One region of the Sphaerisporangium aureirubrum genome, then DNA from elsewhere that is predicted to be linked to it. Evidence: riboswitches for the same ligand, from Rfam matches in the RefSeq annotation. Region 1 holds a riboswitch; the other holds the start of a gene.
The links. Region 1 has a riboswitch for S-adenosylmethionine ahead of ACFP1K_RS19700 (aminotransferase class V-fold PLP-dependent enzyme). Riboswitches for the same ligand answer to the same signal wherever they lie in the genome.

Region 1 (7,440 bases):
CATGCCCCCGGTGGCGAGCACCACGGCGCCCGCGCGCACGGCGCCCACGCCGTCGTGCGCGCCCTCGCCCATCACGTGCAGGGTGACGCCGCAGGCGGCGCCGGTGGCGTCCTTGAGCAGGTCCAGCACGAGGGCGTGCTCGATCACCTCGATGCCGGGGCCGGACGCCTCGGCGGGCGCGCCCGCGCGGATCGCCTCGGCCAGGGCGCGCTGGACCTCGGCGCCGGTGGCGTCGCCGCCCGCGTGCACGATGCGGTCGCGGCGGTGGCCGCCCTCGCGGGTGAGCTGGAGGCCGCCGTCCGGCTCCCTGTCGAACCTCGCGCCGTGGTCGATCAGCCGCCGCAGCGCGCCCGGCCCCTCGGTCACCAGCATCTGGACGGCGCGCGGGTCGCACACGCCCGCGCCCGCGGTCAGCGTGTCCCGCATGTGGTCGGCCGGGGAGTCGGCGGGGTCCAGCACGGCCGCGATGCCGCCCTGCGCCCAGCGCGTGGAGCCGGCCGACAGCACGTCCTTGGTGACGACCAGCACGCGGGCACCCGGCACGAGCCGGGCGTAGCGCAGTGCGACGGTGAGGCCGGCGATGCCGGAGCCCACGACGACGAGGTCGGCGTGGACGGTCCAGCCGGGATCGGGGGCGGTGAGCCGCCGGGGGAGGGGCGGGTACGTCATGGGTGGCTCCTAATTTCGTCACTATGACGATAACCGATGGCGCGCACATTCCCACGGCAAGGGGTGGGGGTTCTGGATCCGCGCTGGTCGGCGTCCCCAGACTATGCGCCGCGCACGGGTCACCGGTCCGTCACGGCGCCAGGGTCAGCACCACGTTGTCGATCAGGCGGGTGGCGCCCACGCGGGCGGCGACGGCCAGGACGGCCTCGCCCCGGTGGTCGTCGGCGACGGGGGCGAAGGTGGCGGGATCGGCCAGGGTCAGGTAGTCCGGCAGGAGCGGCGGGTCGGCCCGCGTCGCGGCGTCCAGCACGGCCTGCGCCGCCCGCCGCACGTCCGGCGCGCGCTCGTGCCGGGCGCCCGCGTTCAGCGCGGCGGACAGCGCCAGCGCGGTCGCCCGGTCGGCCGGGGTCAGGTAGCGGTTGCGGCTGGACAGCGCCAGGCCGTCGGGCTCGCGGACCGTCGCGCCGCCCACGATCTCCACGGGCACGTCGAGGTCGGCGACCATGCGGCGGATCATCGCCAGCTGCTGGGCGTCCTTGCGCCCGAACACGGCGGTGTCCGGCCGCACCAGGTTGAGCAGCTTCAGCACGACGGTCAGCACGCCGTCGAAGTGGCCCGGCCGGAAGGCGCCCTCCACGATCGTGCCCATGGTCCCCGCGGACACGCCGACCTGGCGGTCCGGGAGGTACATCTCGGCGGCGGGGGGCGCGAACACCAGCGCGACGCCCTCGGCCGCGCACACCTCCAGATCGGTCTCCAGCGTGCGCGGGTAGCGCGAGAAGTCCTCCGTGGGGCCGAACTGCAGCGGGTTGACGAAGATGCTCACCGCGACGTGCTCGGCGTGCTCGCGGGCCAGGCGGATCAGCGAGCGGTGCCCCTCGTGCAGCGCCCCCATCGTCGGCACCAGCGCCAGCGTGCCCGGCGCCACGCCCGGCCGCGGCTCGGCCTCCGCGGCGTGCCCGCCCCCGCCGACGCCCAGCGCGGCGCGGGCCGCGGTCAGCTCGGCGCGGTTCGCGGCGACGATCACGTCCACGGGTTGCCTCCCAGCGCGTCGAGGAGGCGCTCGGCGGCCTCCGGTTTGAGCAGCCCCGCGGCCAGCGCCCGGTCGGCGGTGAGCCGGGCCAGGGCCACGTAGGCGTCGGCGGCCTCCGGGGCGGTGGCCATGAGCGCGTCCACGTGCCTGCGCACGGTGCCCGCGTCGCCGCGCACCACCGGCCCGGTGAGGCCGGCGATGCCGAGGCGCAGGGCGTTGTCCAGGGCGGCGCCGAGCAGCGGGCCGAGCATGCGGCCCGGGTGCTCCACGCCGATCTTGCGCAGGATCTCCTGCGACTCGGCGATCAGGGTCACCATGTGGTTGGCGGCGCCGGCCAGCGCGGCGTGGTAGATCGCGCGGTCCTGCTCGGCGACCCAGACCGGCTCGCCGCCCATCTCGATCACCAGGGCCTCGGCCACCGGCCGCAGCGGCTCGGGCGCGGTCACCCCGAAGGAGCACCCGGCGATCTTGCGCAGGTCGTCGTCCCTGCCGGTGAAGGTCATCACCGGGTGCAGCGCGAACGGCAGGGCGCCCGCGCCGGTGGCGGGGTCGAGCACGCCGAGGCCGTACGCGCCGCTGGTGTGCACGAGCATCTTGCCCCGCAGGTCGACCCCGGCGGCGGCGAGCCCGGCGACCAGGCCGGGCAGCACGTCGTCGGGCACGGTGAGCAGCACGAGCTCGGAGCGGGCGATGAGGTCGTCCGGCCGGTACAGGCCGACGCCGAGCCGATCCCCGGCGCGGCGGCGGGACTCGTCGGAGACCCCGGCGGCGGCCACGACCCGGTGCCCCGCCTGCGCGAGGGCCGCGCCGAGCGCGGATCCCACCCGCCCGGCGCCGAGCACCCCGATGGCCAGGCGCCCGGGGCGGTCGCTTGTCTCCATCACGTCCAGGTTCTCCAGTTCGACGACGGGCCCAGTTGACCAGGGTACGGCGGCGCCTGCCGCGACCGGCGATCGGGCGTTGGTAACGTCCCGTGCCGTGTGGGTGACCTGGCGGGAGGCCATGGAGGGCGCGCTCTACGGCGCGCGGGGGTTCTACCTGCGGGAGCGCCCGCGCGGCCACTTCCGCACGTCGGTGAGCGCGTCGGAGGTGTTCGCCGGCGCGGTGCTGCGGCTGCTCGGCGGGGTCGACGCCGCGCTCGGCCGTCCCGCCGTCCTCGATCTGGTCGACATGGGCTCCGGGGACGGGACCCTGGTGACCCAGGTGCTGCGCGGGGCGGAGCCCGGCCTGGCCGGACGGCTGCGGGTCACCGCGGTCGACCTGGCCGCGCCGCCGCCGGGGCTGGACGCGGCGGTCCGCTGGTCCGCCGAGGCGCCGGAGGGGATCACCGGCCTGGTGATCGCCAACGAGTGGCTGGACAACGTCCCCTTGGACGTCGCCGAGCAGACGGCGGACGGTCTCCGCCTGGTGCTGGTGGACCCCGAGACCGGCGCGGAACGGCTCGGTGATCGGCCCGGCGGGCCGGACCTGGCGTGGCTGGAGCGGTGGTGGCCGCTCCCGGCGACCGGCCTGCGCGCCGAGATCGGCCGGCCGCGGGACGAGGCGTGGGCGTCGGTCGTCGGCCGCCTCGCCGAAGGGCTCGCGGTGGCCGCCGATTATGCACACCCTGTGGATAACCGCCCGCCCTACGGCACCCTGACCGCATACCGTGACGGGTCCTGCGTGCCCGCCATACCCGACGGGTCCTGCGATATCACGGCACACGTCGCGCTGGACGCCTGCGCGGCGGCAGGCGAACGGGCCGGCGCGATATCCACAACCCTGACCACTCAGCGCGACGCCCTGCGGGCCCTCGGCGTCACCGGAGACCGTCCCTCACTCACCGTCGCGAGCGCCGATCCCGGAGGGTATCTGCGCGCCCTCGCCCGCGCGTCCAGGGAGGCCGAGCTGATCGCCCCGGGCGGCCTCGGCGGCTTCGGGTGGCTCGCCCAGGCGACCTCCCCGGCGCTCAGCGGGTGGCCACCTTGAGGGACTCGAGGCCCCGGATGACGTAGTTCGGCTTCCAGGACGGCTCCTCGACCAGGCGCAGCGCGGGCGCCGCCTCCAGCAGGGCCGAGAACGACTCGATCAGCTCGACCCGGGCCAGGGGGGCGCCCAGGCAGAAGTGGATGCCCGCGCCGAACGAGACGTGCGGGTTGTCCGGGCGGCCGACGTCCAGGCGGTCGGGGTCGTCGAAGACGTCCGGGTCGCGGTTGGCCGAGCCGAACAGCAACGCCACCTCCACGCCTTTGGGGATGTCCACGCCGCCGATGGTGACGTCCTCCAGGACCCAGCGCTCGAACATCTGCAGCGGCGTGTCGTAACGCATCAGTTCCTCGACGGCCGCCGGCAGCAGGGACGGGTCGGCGCGCAACCGGTCCAGCTCGGCGGGGTTGCGGAACAGGGACCACCAGCCGTTGCCGGTGACGTTCACCGTCGCCTCGTGGCCGGCGTTGAGCAGCAGCACGCAGGTGCCGACGAGCTCGTCCTCGGTGAGCGTGTCGCCCTCGTCCGCGACCCTCGCCAGCGCGCTGATCAGGTCGTTCCCGGGGTGCCTGCGGCGGTACCCGGCCAGCTCGCGCAGGTACTCGGAGAACTCCGACGCGGCGCGCACGGCCGTGTGCTGCGCCTCCAGCGAGGGGTTCAGCTCGTACATGCCGCAGATGTCCGCCGACCAGGGCCGCAGCAGGTGCCGGTCGGCCTCGGGGACCCCGAGCATCTCGGCGATCACGGTCACCGGCAGCGGCTCGGCGACCTCGGCGATCAGGTCGCCGCCGCCGCGCTCGACGAAGCCGTCCACCAGCTCGCGGGCGATCCGCCGCACGCTGGGGCGCAGCTCCTCCACCATGCGCGGCGTGAACGCCTTGGAGACCAGGCGGCGCAGCCGGGTGTGCACGGGCGGCTCGACGTCCAGCATCCCGGCCCTGGTCACCCGCCAGAACGGCTCCTGGAAGTCCGGCTCGGGCTCCCTGCCGAACTCCTCGTGCGTGGCGCGGTGCAGGTACGAACGGCCGAGCCGCCGGTCGCGAAGCGCCGCGTTGACGTCCCGGTGCCGGGCCACGAGCCACTGGCCGGTGGGCTCGAAGAAGCGCACCGGCTCGGTCTCGCGGAGCTCCCGGTACACGTCGTAGGGATGGGCCACGAACTCCGGATTCCATGGATCAAAGCGCACTAAGTCATGGTAGTTGGGATTTTCCACCCAGCGCCGGGTGGGGCTTTCGGACCCGCGGGTCTCAGGCCGGTGGCGCCGTACCCGGCTCGGCCTCCCCGGACGGTGCCGCCTCCGCGGCGGCGCGGGACCTGCGGCGCATCCGGATGTTCAGCAGCTCCACCCCCAGCGAGAAGGCCATCGCGAAGTAGATGTAGCCCTTCGGGATGTGCTGGTCGAAGCCCTCCGCGATGAGCATCACGCCGATCAGCACCAGGAAGGACAGGGCCAGCATCTTGATGCTCGGATGGCTCTCCACGAAGCGGCTGATCGGGCCGGAGGCGACCAGCATGACCGCGACCGCGACGATCACCGCGGCGATCATGACGCCGATCTCGTCCACCATGCCGACCGCGGTGATCACCGAGTCCAGCGAGAACACGATGTCCAGCAGCATGATCTGCACGATCACCGACACGAAGGACGCGGCGGCGCGCCCGCCGGACTCGCCGTGGCCGCCCTCCAGGCTGTCGCTGATCTCGTAGGCGCTCTTGCCCAGCAGGAAGAGCCCGCCGAAGAGCAATATCAGGTCCCGCCCGGATATCCCGTGCCCGAACACGTCGAACAGCGGATCGGTCAGCCGCACCACCCAGGACAGCGCGAGCAGCAGCGCCAGCCGCGTGATCAACGCCAGCGCGAGCCCGAGCTTGCGCGCCCGGTCCCGCTGCTCAGGGGGCAGCTTGCCGGAGAGGATCGAGATGAACACGATGTTGTCGATCCCGAGCACGATCTCCAGCGCGACCAAGGTCAGAAACCCGATCCAGATCCCCGGGTCGGCCACCCAATCCATCACGCCTCCTAGTACGACCGGCCACCATCACCCGGCTTGACGCGGACATTGATTGCTAAACGCACGACCAGCCCCAAGAGTTCGCCTCGGCCCCCGGCGGACGGCGACCAACGCCGAACCGTGATGATTCGCCGGAACTCCGGGCGGCGGGGCGGGGTGGCGCGCGGCACGCCGTAGGGGGGAACCGGGGTTGCGGGGACGGCGGGGGGCTCGGTTATAGTCGCCGTAGGTCATGAGTGCCAGCACCAAGCCCCGGCTTGCTGGCCGGCAACCCTCGCGCTCGCGGCGGGGTGCCCCGGGTGAGGACCAGGTCCGGCGCGATGGGCGCCGGGCAAGCGCGGGCTCCGGGAGTTCAACGCCTGACCGGGGTCCCATGACCTCCAGGAGGCCGGCGTTGTCGATCACCGTCTTGAATTCCGCTCCCGTCGCCCGTCCGGCGAGCCACACCGCCACCGTGCGAAACGCCGCGGTTCCCGAGCAGACCCCCCACAGAGCGGTGCCGCCGGTGCTGGGGGCCGACCTGGAAGTGCCGGTCAAGGGCGGGCGGCTGGTGCGGTACGCCAACCTCGACAACGCGGCCAGCGCGCCGTGTCTGGTGGCGGTGAACGACGCGGTCGCCGCGGCGCTCCCCGCCTACTCCAGCGTCCACCGGGGCGCGGGGTACGCCTCACAGCTCACCACCACGCGGTACGAGCAGGCCCGGCACACGGTGCGGGCCTTCGCGGGCGCCCGGGCCGGGGACGCGGTGGTGTTCACGCGCAACACCACCGACGCGGCCAATCTTCTGGCCCGCTCACTGCCCGAGGGCACCACGGTGGTCGTCTTCGACACCGAGCACCACGCGGCGCTGCTGCCATGGGGCGAGCCGGTGCGGCTGCCGGCCCCGGAGTTCCCCGGCACGGCGATCAGGGCGGCCGACGAGGCGCTGGCCGCCATCGACGGGCCCAAGCTCCTGGTCGTCACGGCCGCGTCCAACGTCACCGGCGAGCTGTGGCCGATCGCGGCGCTCGCGCACATCGCGCACCGGCACGGGGCGCGGATCTTCGTGGACGCCGCCCAGCTCGTCCCGCACCGGCCGCTCAACATCACCGCGCTGGACCTGGACTACGTGGCGTTCTCCGGGCACAAGCTTTACGCCCCGTTCGGCGCGGGCGCGCTGATCGGTCGCCCCGACTGGCTTTCGGCCGCCGAGCCGTACCTGCGCGGCGGCGGGGCGTCCGCCGCGGTGACCGTGGGCGCGCCGGGCGTGGTGGACACCGAGTGGAGCGCCGACCCCGAGCAGCGGCACGAGGCGGGCACCCCGAACGTCCTCGGCGCGATCGCGCTGGCCGCGGCCTGCGACGCGCTCACCGCCACCGGCTGGACGACGCTGATCGCGCACGAGGAGCGCCTGCTCGGCGTGCTTCGCGCGGGGCTGGCGCGGATCGAGGGCGTGCGCGAGCTGTCGCTGTGGGGGCCGGACCACCCGCGCGTCGGCATCGTTTCATTCATCGTCGAGGGCTGGACCGCCCGCGAGGTGGCCGAGGCGCTGTCGGCGGAGTACGGCATCGGCGTCCGGGACGGCAGATTCTGCGCGCATCCCCTGGTCGGGCACCTGCTCGGCGGCACCGGGCCCTGCGGCGAGTCCGGCGCGGTACGGGCGTCCATCGGGGCCGGCACGACCGCCGAGCACGTCGACCGGCTGCTCACGGCGCTCTCGGATCTTGTCTCCCGGCGCTGACGTGACAGCATGAGGGTATGACGGAACCTCCCGCCGGAGCC
Region 2 (7,440 bases), on a different contig from region 1:
CCTGTCGAGTGCAAGCGGCAACCCCTATGACCTGGGCGGCGCACGGATTTCCCCGACCGTATGCGGAATATTGGACGCTGCCTCATCCGCGACGGGAGCGAAGCACGTGACATGACGAAAGGTTCGGCCGCCGCATCGGGCGACGGGCCGAACCTCCGCGCCTGCCGAATGGGAGAATCAGCGGGCCTCCGTCGGCGACCGGACGGTGCCGGCCCGGTGTCACACCGTGCGTACCGACTCCGCCTGCGGGCCCTTCTGGCCCTGTGTGATCTCGAACTCCACTCGCTGGCCCTGTTCGAGCGACCTGTATCCCTCGGCCAGGATCGCTGAGTAGTGGACAAAAACGTCCTTACCACCGTCTACCGCGATGAAGCCGTAGCCCTTGTCCGCGTTAAACCATTTGACGGTGCCCTGCGCCACTTTCCGACTCCTCTTGCTGGGCTCCGGACCCCGCCCACTCCTCCGCGGGGTCCGTGACCTTCGGAGCCGAGTCTTCATGCGAACTCTCGGCCACGTCGATCGTTATCGACCATACCTGTGACGAGGGTTGGCGCAACAGAGTCAATCAGCAAACTGAGTCTTGACGTTCGCTGTCGGCACGACGCGACTCTTTTTTGCCGGACTTTAGTTGGTTGACAATTGCACTACGAGACTGTGGGGCTATGCACTTCTTTTATGATAGCCGGGCTGATGGGGGGCCCAAGACACGCGAACGCCCGTGCGTCCTGCGGGCGCACGGGCGGTGCAACGTCGCGGAGAGTCAGCCTCCGGCCACAGCGGGGATAACCGAGATGCTCGCGCCCTCGGGCGTCACGGTGTCCAGACCATCCGCGAAACGGACGTCCTCTTCTCCGACATACACGTTGACAAAACGACGGATCTTGCCCGTTTCGTCCAGAATGCGCGCCCCGATTCCGGGGAAGTCGGCGTCCAGCTTCTGCAACACCTCGCGAAGGGTGCCCCCTTCACCGTTCACCTCCGACGCACCATCGGTGTAGGTACGGAGAATCGTCGGAATCCGTACAGAAACGCTCATTTACCTCGACCTTTCAGGAGTTGTCCGCGATTGCCGTACGGAATGCGTTGAGAGACGGTCTGATGACGGCGGTCGGCCTGGCGTGCGCGGAGACCGCGTCCAGGGTCTTCAGGCCCTCACCGGTGTTGAGCACCACCGTCTCGGCGTCGGGGTCCAGGACGCCGTTCTCGGTGAGCTTGCGCAGCACGCCGACGGTCACCCCGCCCGCCGTCTCGGCGAAGATGCCCTCGGTGCGGGCCAGCAGCCGGATGGCGTCCACGATCTCAGCGTCGGTGACGTCCTCCACCGCGCCCCCGGTGCGGCGGGCGATGTCGAGGACGTACGGCCCGTCGGCGGGGTTCCCGATGGCGAGGGACTTGGCGATGGTGTCCGGCCTGACCGGCTGGACGGTGTCGCGGCCCGCCTTGTACGCCGCGGAGACCGGCGAGCACCCCTCGGCCTGCGCCCCGAAGATCTTGTAGGGCTTGTCCTCGACCAGGCCGAGCTTGATCAGCTCCTGGAAGCCCTTGTCGACCTTGGTGAGCTGGGAGCCGGAGGCGATGGGGATCACGATCTGGTCGGGGATCCGCCAGCCGAGCTGCTCGGCGATCTCGAAGGCCAGGGTCTTGGAGCCCTCGCCGTAGAACGGCCGGAGGTTCACGTTGACGAACCCCCACCGCTCGCCGATGGGGTCGCCGATGAGCTCGGAGCAGAAGCGGTTGACGTCGTCGTAGTTGCCCTCGATGCCCACCAGCTTGCCGCCGAACACCGAGGCCATGACGATCTTGGCCTCTTCGAGGTCGGCCGGGATGAACACGCAGGCGTCCAGCCCGGCCCGCGCCGCCGCGGCGGTGACGGCGCCCGCGAGGTTGCCCGTGGAGGAGCAGGACAGGGTGGTGAAGCCGAAGGTGCGCGCCGCCTCCAGGGCGATCGCCACGACCCGGTCCTTGAACGAGTGGGTGGGGTTGCCGGAGTCGTCCTTGACGTGCAGGCTGCGCAGGCCGAGCTCACGGGCGAGGTTGTCGGCCTTGACCAGCCGGGTCCACCCCGGGGCCAGGTTGCGCTTGGTCAGGACGTCGGACGGCACCGGCAGCAGCGAGCGGTAGCGCCAGATGCTGGGCGGGCCCGCCTCGATCTGCCGGCGGGTCGGGATGTCGGCGGGGCCGTCGCCGGGGGTGGTCCAGGTGTAAGCCACTTCGAGTGGCCCGAAACACTCGATACAGGCGAAGCTCGGGCCGAGTGGATAGCGGGTGCCGCATTCGCGGCAGGACAGGGCGACGGCGGGTCCGAAGTCGACTGCGGTCGTTCTCTCAGCGGTTGCGAGCACCATGAAAAGAGGCCTTCCCCTCATCTGCGCCCGTCGACCACCTTGGTCGCGGGCCGGAATTGGCACCTGTCCCGGCTGGTCTGAGTTGGTCTTCAGTGCGTCGTTCGGAGACGCGTACGACCACAGCCGGGAGGGTTGCCGGGGCTTCGCAGGGCCGGTCCCTCCACCCCTCTGGATGAGCGCATATGCACTTGTAGAACCTGTCCGGCAACAGGGCCGGACGCAGGTCAATAGAACTCTACCTCGGACCCCAATGCCCCTGACCAGCCGTCTCAATCAACGAGACGCGCCGCCGGGGTGGCTGAGGGGTCGGGAGAGCCGGTCAGTACGAGCCGCCGTAGGCCTCGCCGAGGGCCGCCTGGACGTACTTTCTCGCCTGGTGGATGCGTGACTTGGCGGTGCCGAGAGGGATGCCCAGCTGCTCGGCGACCTCGTTGTAGTCCAGCTGGCAGAAGTCACGTAAGACCAACGCCTGCGCCAGGTCCGGTTTGTCCGCCTCCAGGGCCTCCATCGCGTCCAGAAGGTCCAGCCGCGATCCCGCGATCACGCTGACCCGCCGGGGATCGGCCCGGGTCTGCGGCAGCTCCTCGGACGCCTGCTCGGCCGCGCGGCGCTTCAGCGCGCGGTAGGTGGTGCGGGCGCAGTTGGCCGTCACGATGTGCAACCAGGTGGAGAAACGGGCCCTGCCCTCGAACCGGGCGATGTTGCGCGCCACCGCCAGCAACGTATCCTGGCTAGCCTCCTCCGCGTCCTGGTGGTAGGGCAGGAGCCGGGCACAGTGGCGCAGCACTTCGGGCTCGACACGGCGGAGAAGCTCTCCCAGCGAGCGGTGGTCACCTTGGGCGGCGGCACGGGCCAGCTCTTCTGTCCTGTCGTCAAGCACCATGCCGGAGTCCCTTCCGACCACCCGTGCGATGTCCGCGCCTGGCCACCCGCCCATCTTATGGGGGGCGTAAATTTTATTGACCCCGGCGGCCACGCGCGCTGCGCAGCGGAGAGGAACGGCGAGGGACGACCGCCACACGGCGGACGAGGAGTGGTGATGTCGGATGAATACTGTTCTGCTGGCCTCGAACCGAGGTCCCGTGTCCTTCATCCTCGCGGATGACGGCACGCTGACGCTACGCCGCGGTGGGGGCGGCATGGTGTCGGGCCTGCAGGAGGTCGCCAAGGCCTCCGATGTGCTGTGGGTGTGCGCCGCGCTGTCCGACGGCGACCGCGGCGCGGTGCGCCGCGCGCCGAGCGGGCGCCTGGACCACGCCGGGTACGACACCGGGGCCGTCCGCATGCTGGACATCCCGCCCGCGACGTTCCACCGCGCCTACAACGCGGTGGCCAACTCGACCCTGTGGTTCGTCAACCACCTGCTGTACGACATTCCCAACTCTCCGCACTTCGACATGCGCTTCCGCCGCGAGTGGGACTCCTACCGCGACTACAACGCCGCGTTCGCCCTGGCCCTGGCCGAGGAGGCCGCGCACGGCGCCCGGGTGATGATCCAGGACTACCACCTGACCCTCGCCCCGGCGATGCTCCGCGTGGAACGCCCCGACCTTCGCATCGGCCACTTCTCCCACACCCCGTGGGCCCCGCCCGAATACTTCTCGCTGCTGCCGGACGACATCGCGGCCGAGCTGCTGTCCGGCATCCTCGCCGCCGACCACGCGGGGTTCCTCGCCGGGCGCTGGGCGGCGTCGTTCATGGACTGCTGCGAGGCCCTGCTCGGCGCGCAGGTCGACCGGGCCGCGCGCACCGTGACGTACGAGGGCCGCACCACCCACATCGGCGTGCACGCCCTCGGGGTGGACGGCGACGCGCTGTGGGCCAGGGCGCTGGAGCCGGACGTCGAGTCCCACATGCACGCGCTGCGCGAGCGCGTGGGCGACCGCAAGCTGATCGTGCGCATCGACCGCACCGAGCTGTCCAAGAACATCGTGCGCGGCCTGTACGCCTACCGGCAGTTCCTCACCGACCATCCCGAGTGGCACGGCAAGGTGGTCCACCTGGCGTTCGCCTATCCCTCGCGGCACGACCTGCCCGAGTACCGCGAGTACACCGCGGCCGTCCAGCGCTGCGCCACCGAGATCGAGGACGAGTTCGGCAGCGAGGACTGGGACCCGCTGATCCTCAACGTCGACGACGACTACGCCCGCTCGCTGGCCGCGTACCGCATGGCCGACGTGCTGCTGGTCAACCCCATCAGGGACGGCATGAACCTCGTGGCCAAGGAGGGCCCGATCCTGTCCCCCCGCTGCGCCCTGGTGCTGTCCAGAGAGGCCGGCGCCGCCGCCGAGCTCGGCGCGGACTCGCTGCTCGTCAATCCCTACGACGTGTCGGGCACCGCCCACGCGCTGCACGAGGCCCTGGAGCTGCCCGTGGAGGAGCGGGCCAAGCGCGGCGCCCGGCTGCGCGCCGCGGCCACGGCGCTCCCGCCGAGCCGCTGGTTCGCCGACCAGCTCGCCGCCCTGGAGCGCTGACCGTCCCCCTCGCCCGGCGTTCCTCGGCGATCGCCCCGATGATACGTTCGAGGCTGTTCGTACAGTTTCGAGGCGTCCGGGGGGCCTGTGAGTTCGTCCACGTCCGCCCGGCTCTCGGAAACCGGGCCGGTCCGGCTGATCAGGGACCGCGTGACCTGGCTCATCTACCTCCAGCTCGTCATCTTCGCCACCTACCTGTACGGCATGTCGGCCGCCCTGCCCCTGCTGCGCATCGACCAGGGCGTCTCCCAGGCGGTGGCCGGCCTGCACGGCACCGCCATGGCGGTGGGCGGCATCCTCACCGGCCTGGTCATCCCGTGGCTGGTGTCCCGGTTCGGCCGGGGCCCCGCGACCTGGATCGGCGTGTTCACCACGGCCTGCGGCGCGCTGCTGGTGGTGCTCACCTCGGCGCTGCCCGGCACGCTGCTCGGCTACGGTCTGGCCAGCGGCGGCGGCACGGTCACCCTGTACGTCGGCATGTCGGTGCTCAGCGGCCACCACGGCCAGGCGGGCCCCGCGGCGATCAACGAGGCCAACGCGGTCGGAGTGACCGTCGGCATCGGCGCCTCGTACCTGATCAGCGTGCTCGGCCAGTCCACGCTCGGCTGGCGGGCCGGCATCCTGATCACCCCGATCGCGGCCGTGCTCCTGCTGATCGTGATGGGCCGGGTGCGGCTCCCCGCCGCCGACGCCCCGCCGATCGGCGCCCCGCCCGCGGACGCGCCACCCATCGGCGCCTCGGCCTCGACCGCGGACGTCCCGGCCGCGGAGGCGCCGCCCGTCGCCACGCCATCCGGGAAGAACGCGCCGGCGCCGCTCGGCCTGCCCTTCCACGCGGCCTGCGCGGTGCTGTTCTGCCTGGTGGCCACCGAGTTCCTGTTCAACGTGTGGGCGGCCAAACTGCTGGCCGACCAGACGGGCATGGCGGCCGCCGCCGCCGCGACCGGGCTGACGGCGTTCACCGCCGGGATCGCGGTCGGCAGGTTCGCCACCGCCCGCCTGGCGCTGCGCTACGCCCCGACGCCCCTGCTGGTGGCCGCGCTGGCGATCACGCTGGTGGGCTGGGCGGTGTTCTGGCTGAGCGGCGGCCCCGTCGCGGGCTACCTGGGGCTGGCGCTGAGCGGGCTCGGCGTGGCCGTGCAGTTCCCCCTCGGCCTTTCCCGCATCATCGCCGCGTCGGGTGGCCGCCCGGACCGCGCGGCCGCCACCGCGTCGATCTGGGCCAGCGTCGCGGTGGGCGTGGGGCCGTTCGCGCTCGGCGCCATCGCCGACGGCCTCGGCACGCGGACGGCCTTCCTGATGGTGCCCGTGCTCATCGCCCTGGCGTACGCCGGGATCGCGCTGAGCTCCCGGCGGGCCTCACCGGCCCTCGACGGCGCCGGCCAGGGCTGACAGGAGCGCCGCGACCCCGGCGGGGCCCTCCACCACCACGTCGGCGAGCGCGGCCAGCCCGGTCACCTCGGCCGAGGCGCTGCACACCGTCACCCCGGGCAGCCCCGAGCGGCGCACCGCCTCGAACGCGGCGAGGTCACCGAGGTCGTCCCCCGCGAACAGCACCGACCTGGCGCCGCGCTCGGCGAGGAAGGCGTCGAGGGCACGGCCCTTGTCCATGCCGGTGGGCCTGATCTCGATGACCAGCCGTCCCGGCTCGACGGTCAGCCCTGTCTCGGCGGCGAGCTTCGCCAGCGGCTCGCGCAGCACGCGCAGGGCCCCCTCCGGGTCGGCGGCGCGCCGGGTGTGGACGGCTAGCGCCCGGCCCTTGTCCTCGATGCCCACGCCCGAGTCCCCGTCCCCGGTGAGCGGCAGGCCGAGGGAGGCGATCAGGATGGGCAGTTCCGCGCGCACCCGCGCCACGCCGGGAGGGGGCGGCGGCGAGGTGACCCGCCCGTCCTCCCAGCGCTCCAGGCCGTACTGTCCGAGCACCACGAGGCCCGGTACGTCCGCCAGCCCCGGCCCGCCCGCCACCTCGCCGTAGGCGATCGCGGTGGCCGCGGGGCGCCCCGTCACGATCACCACCGCGCCCACCAGGCCGCCGAGGCGGGCCAGCGCGGCGGCGGCACGGGGGTCGACCCGGGCGTCTGCGGGGTCGGGGACGATGGGCGACAGCGTGCCGTCGAAGTCGACGCCGATCACCGCGCCCCCCGGATCGGCGATCATGGCCGCGATACCCGGGATATCCGGCAAAACATGAAGATTCACGGGTTCAGCATTACCCCTCGGACCGGGGACGCATGCCGACGCCGTCCACCGGTCAGGGGCGCATGCCGAACCGGCGGGCCGCGCGCTCGCGGCGGCGGACGGCGCGGAGGCGTTGCAGGCGCTTCACCGTCATCGGGTCGTGGGCCATGGCCTCCGGACGGTCGATCAGCTGGCCGAGCAGCTGGTAGTACCGGGTCGCGGAGACGTCGAAGGTCTCGCGGATCGCCTGCTCCTTGGCGCCCGCGTGGCGCCACCACTGGCGTTCGAAGGACAGCAGCTCGCGCTCGCGCGTGGTCAGCTCTCCTTCGGTCCCGGCGACCGGGGCGGGCTCGGCGCCGGCGCGGGGGGCGGGGAGTTCCTCGGGGTCGCCGTCACCGGGCTCGGGCGCGGTGTCCATGCTGTCCTCCTCGGTCGGGCACGCG

Region 2: linked by a shared signal. The riboswitch ahead of thrC (threonine synthase) and the one ahead of ACFP1K_RS19700 (aminotransferase class V-fold PLP-dependent enzyme) in region 1 are both predicted to bind S-adenosylmethionine.

What each region holds. Positions count from the first base shown of each region.
Region 1 covers NZ_JBHSRF010000028.1:9,564-17,003, forward strand. The annotation lists gene ACFP1K_RS19670 (L-aspartate oxidase) at 1-669, opposite strand, end outside; gene panC (pantoate--beta-alanine ligase) at 800-1,702, opposite strand; gene ACFP1K_RS19680 (Rossmann-like and DUF2520 domain-containing protein) at 1,693-2,583, opposite strand; gene ACFP1K_RS19685 (SAM-dependent methyltransferase) at 2,681-3,670, shown strand; gene ACFP1K_RS19690 (cytochrome P450) at 3,651-4,853, opposite strand; gene ACFP1K_RS19695 (TerC family protein) at 4,915-5,679, opposite strand; SAM riboswitch class IV at 5,908-6,023, shown strand; gene ACFP1K_RS19700 (aminotransferase class V-fold PLP-dependent enzyme) at 6,053-7,399, shown strand; gene ACFP1K_RS19705 (NADH-quinone oxidoreductase subunit D) at 7,417-7,440, shown strand, end outside.
Region 2 covers NZ_JBHSRF010000104.1:321-7,760, forward strand. The annotation lists gene ACFP1K_RS37275 (cold-shock protein) at 220-420, opposite strand; gene ACFP1K_RS37280 (MoaD/ThiS family protein) at 761-1,036, opposite strand; gene thrC (threonine synthase) at 1,050-2,345, opposite strand; SAM riboswitch class I at 2,360-2,524, opposite strand; gene ACFP1K_RS37290 (RNA polymerase sigma factor) at 2,665-3,228, opposite strand; gene ACFP1K_RS37295 (alpha,alpha-trehalose-phosphate synthase (UDP-forming)) at 3,392-4,819, shown strand; gene ACFP1K_RS37300 (MFS transporter) at 4,907-6,211, shown strand; gene otsB (trehalose-phosphatase) at 6,179-6,976, opposite strand; gene ACFP1K_RS37310 (DUF3263 domain-containing protein) at 7,071-7,415, opposite strand.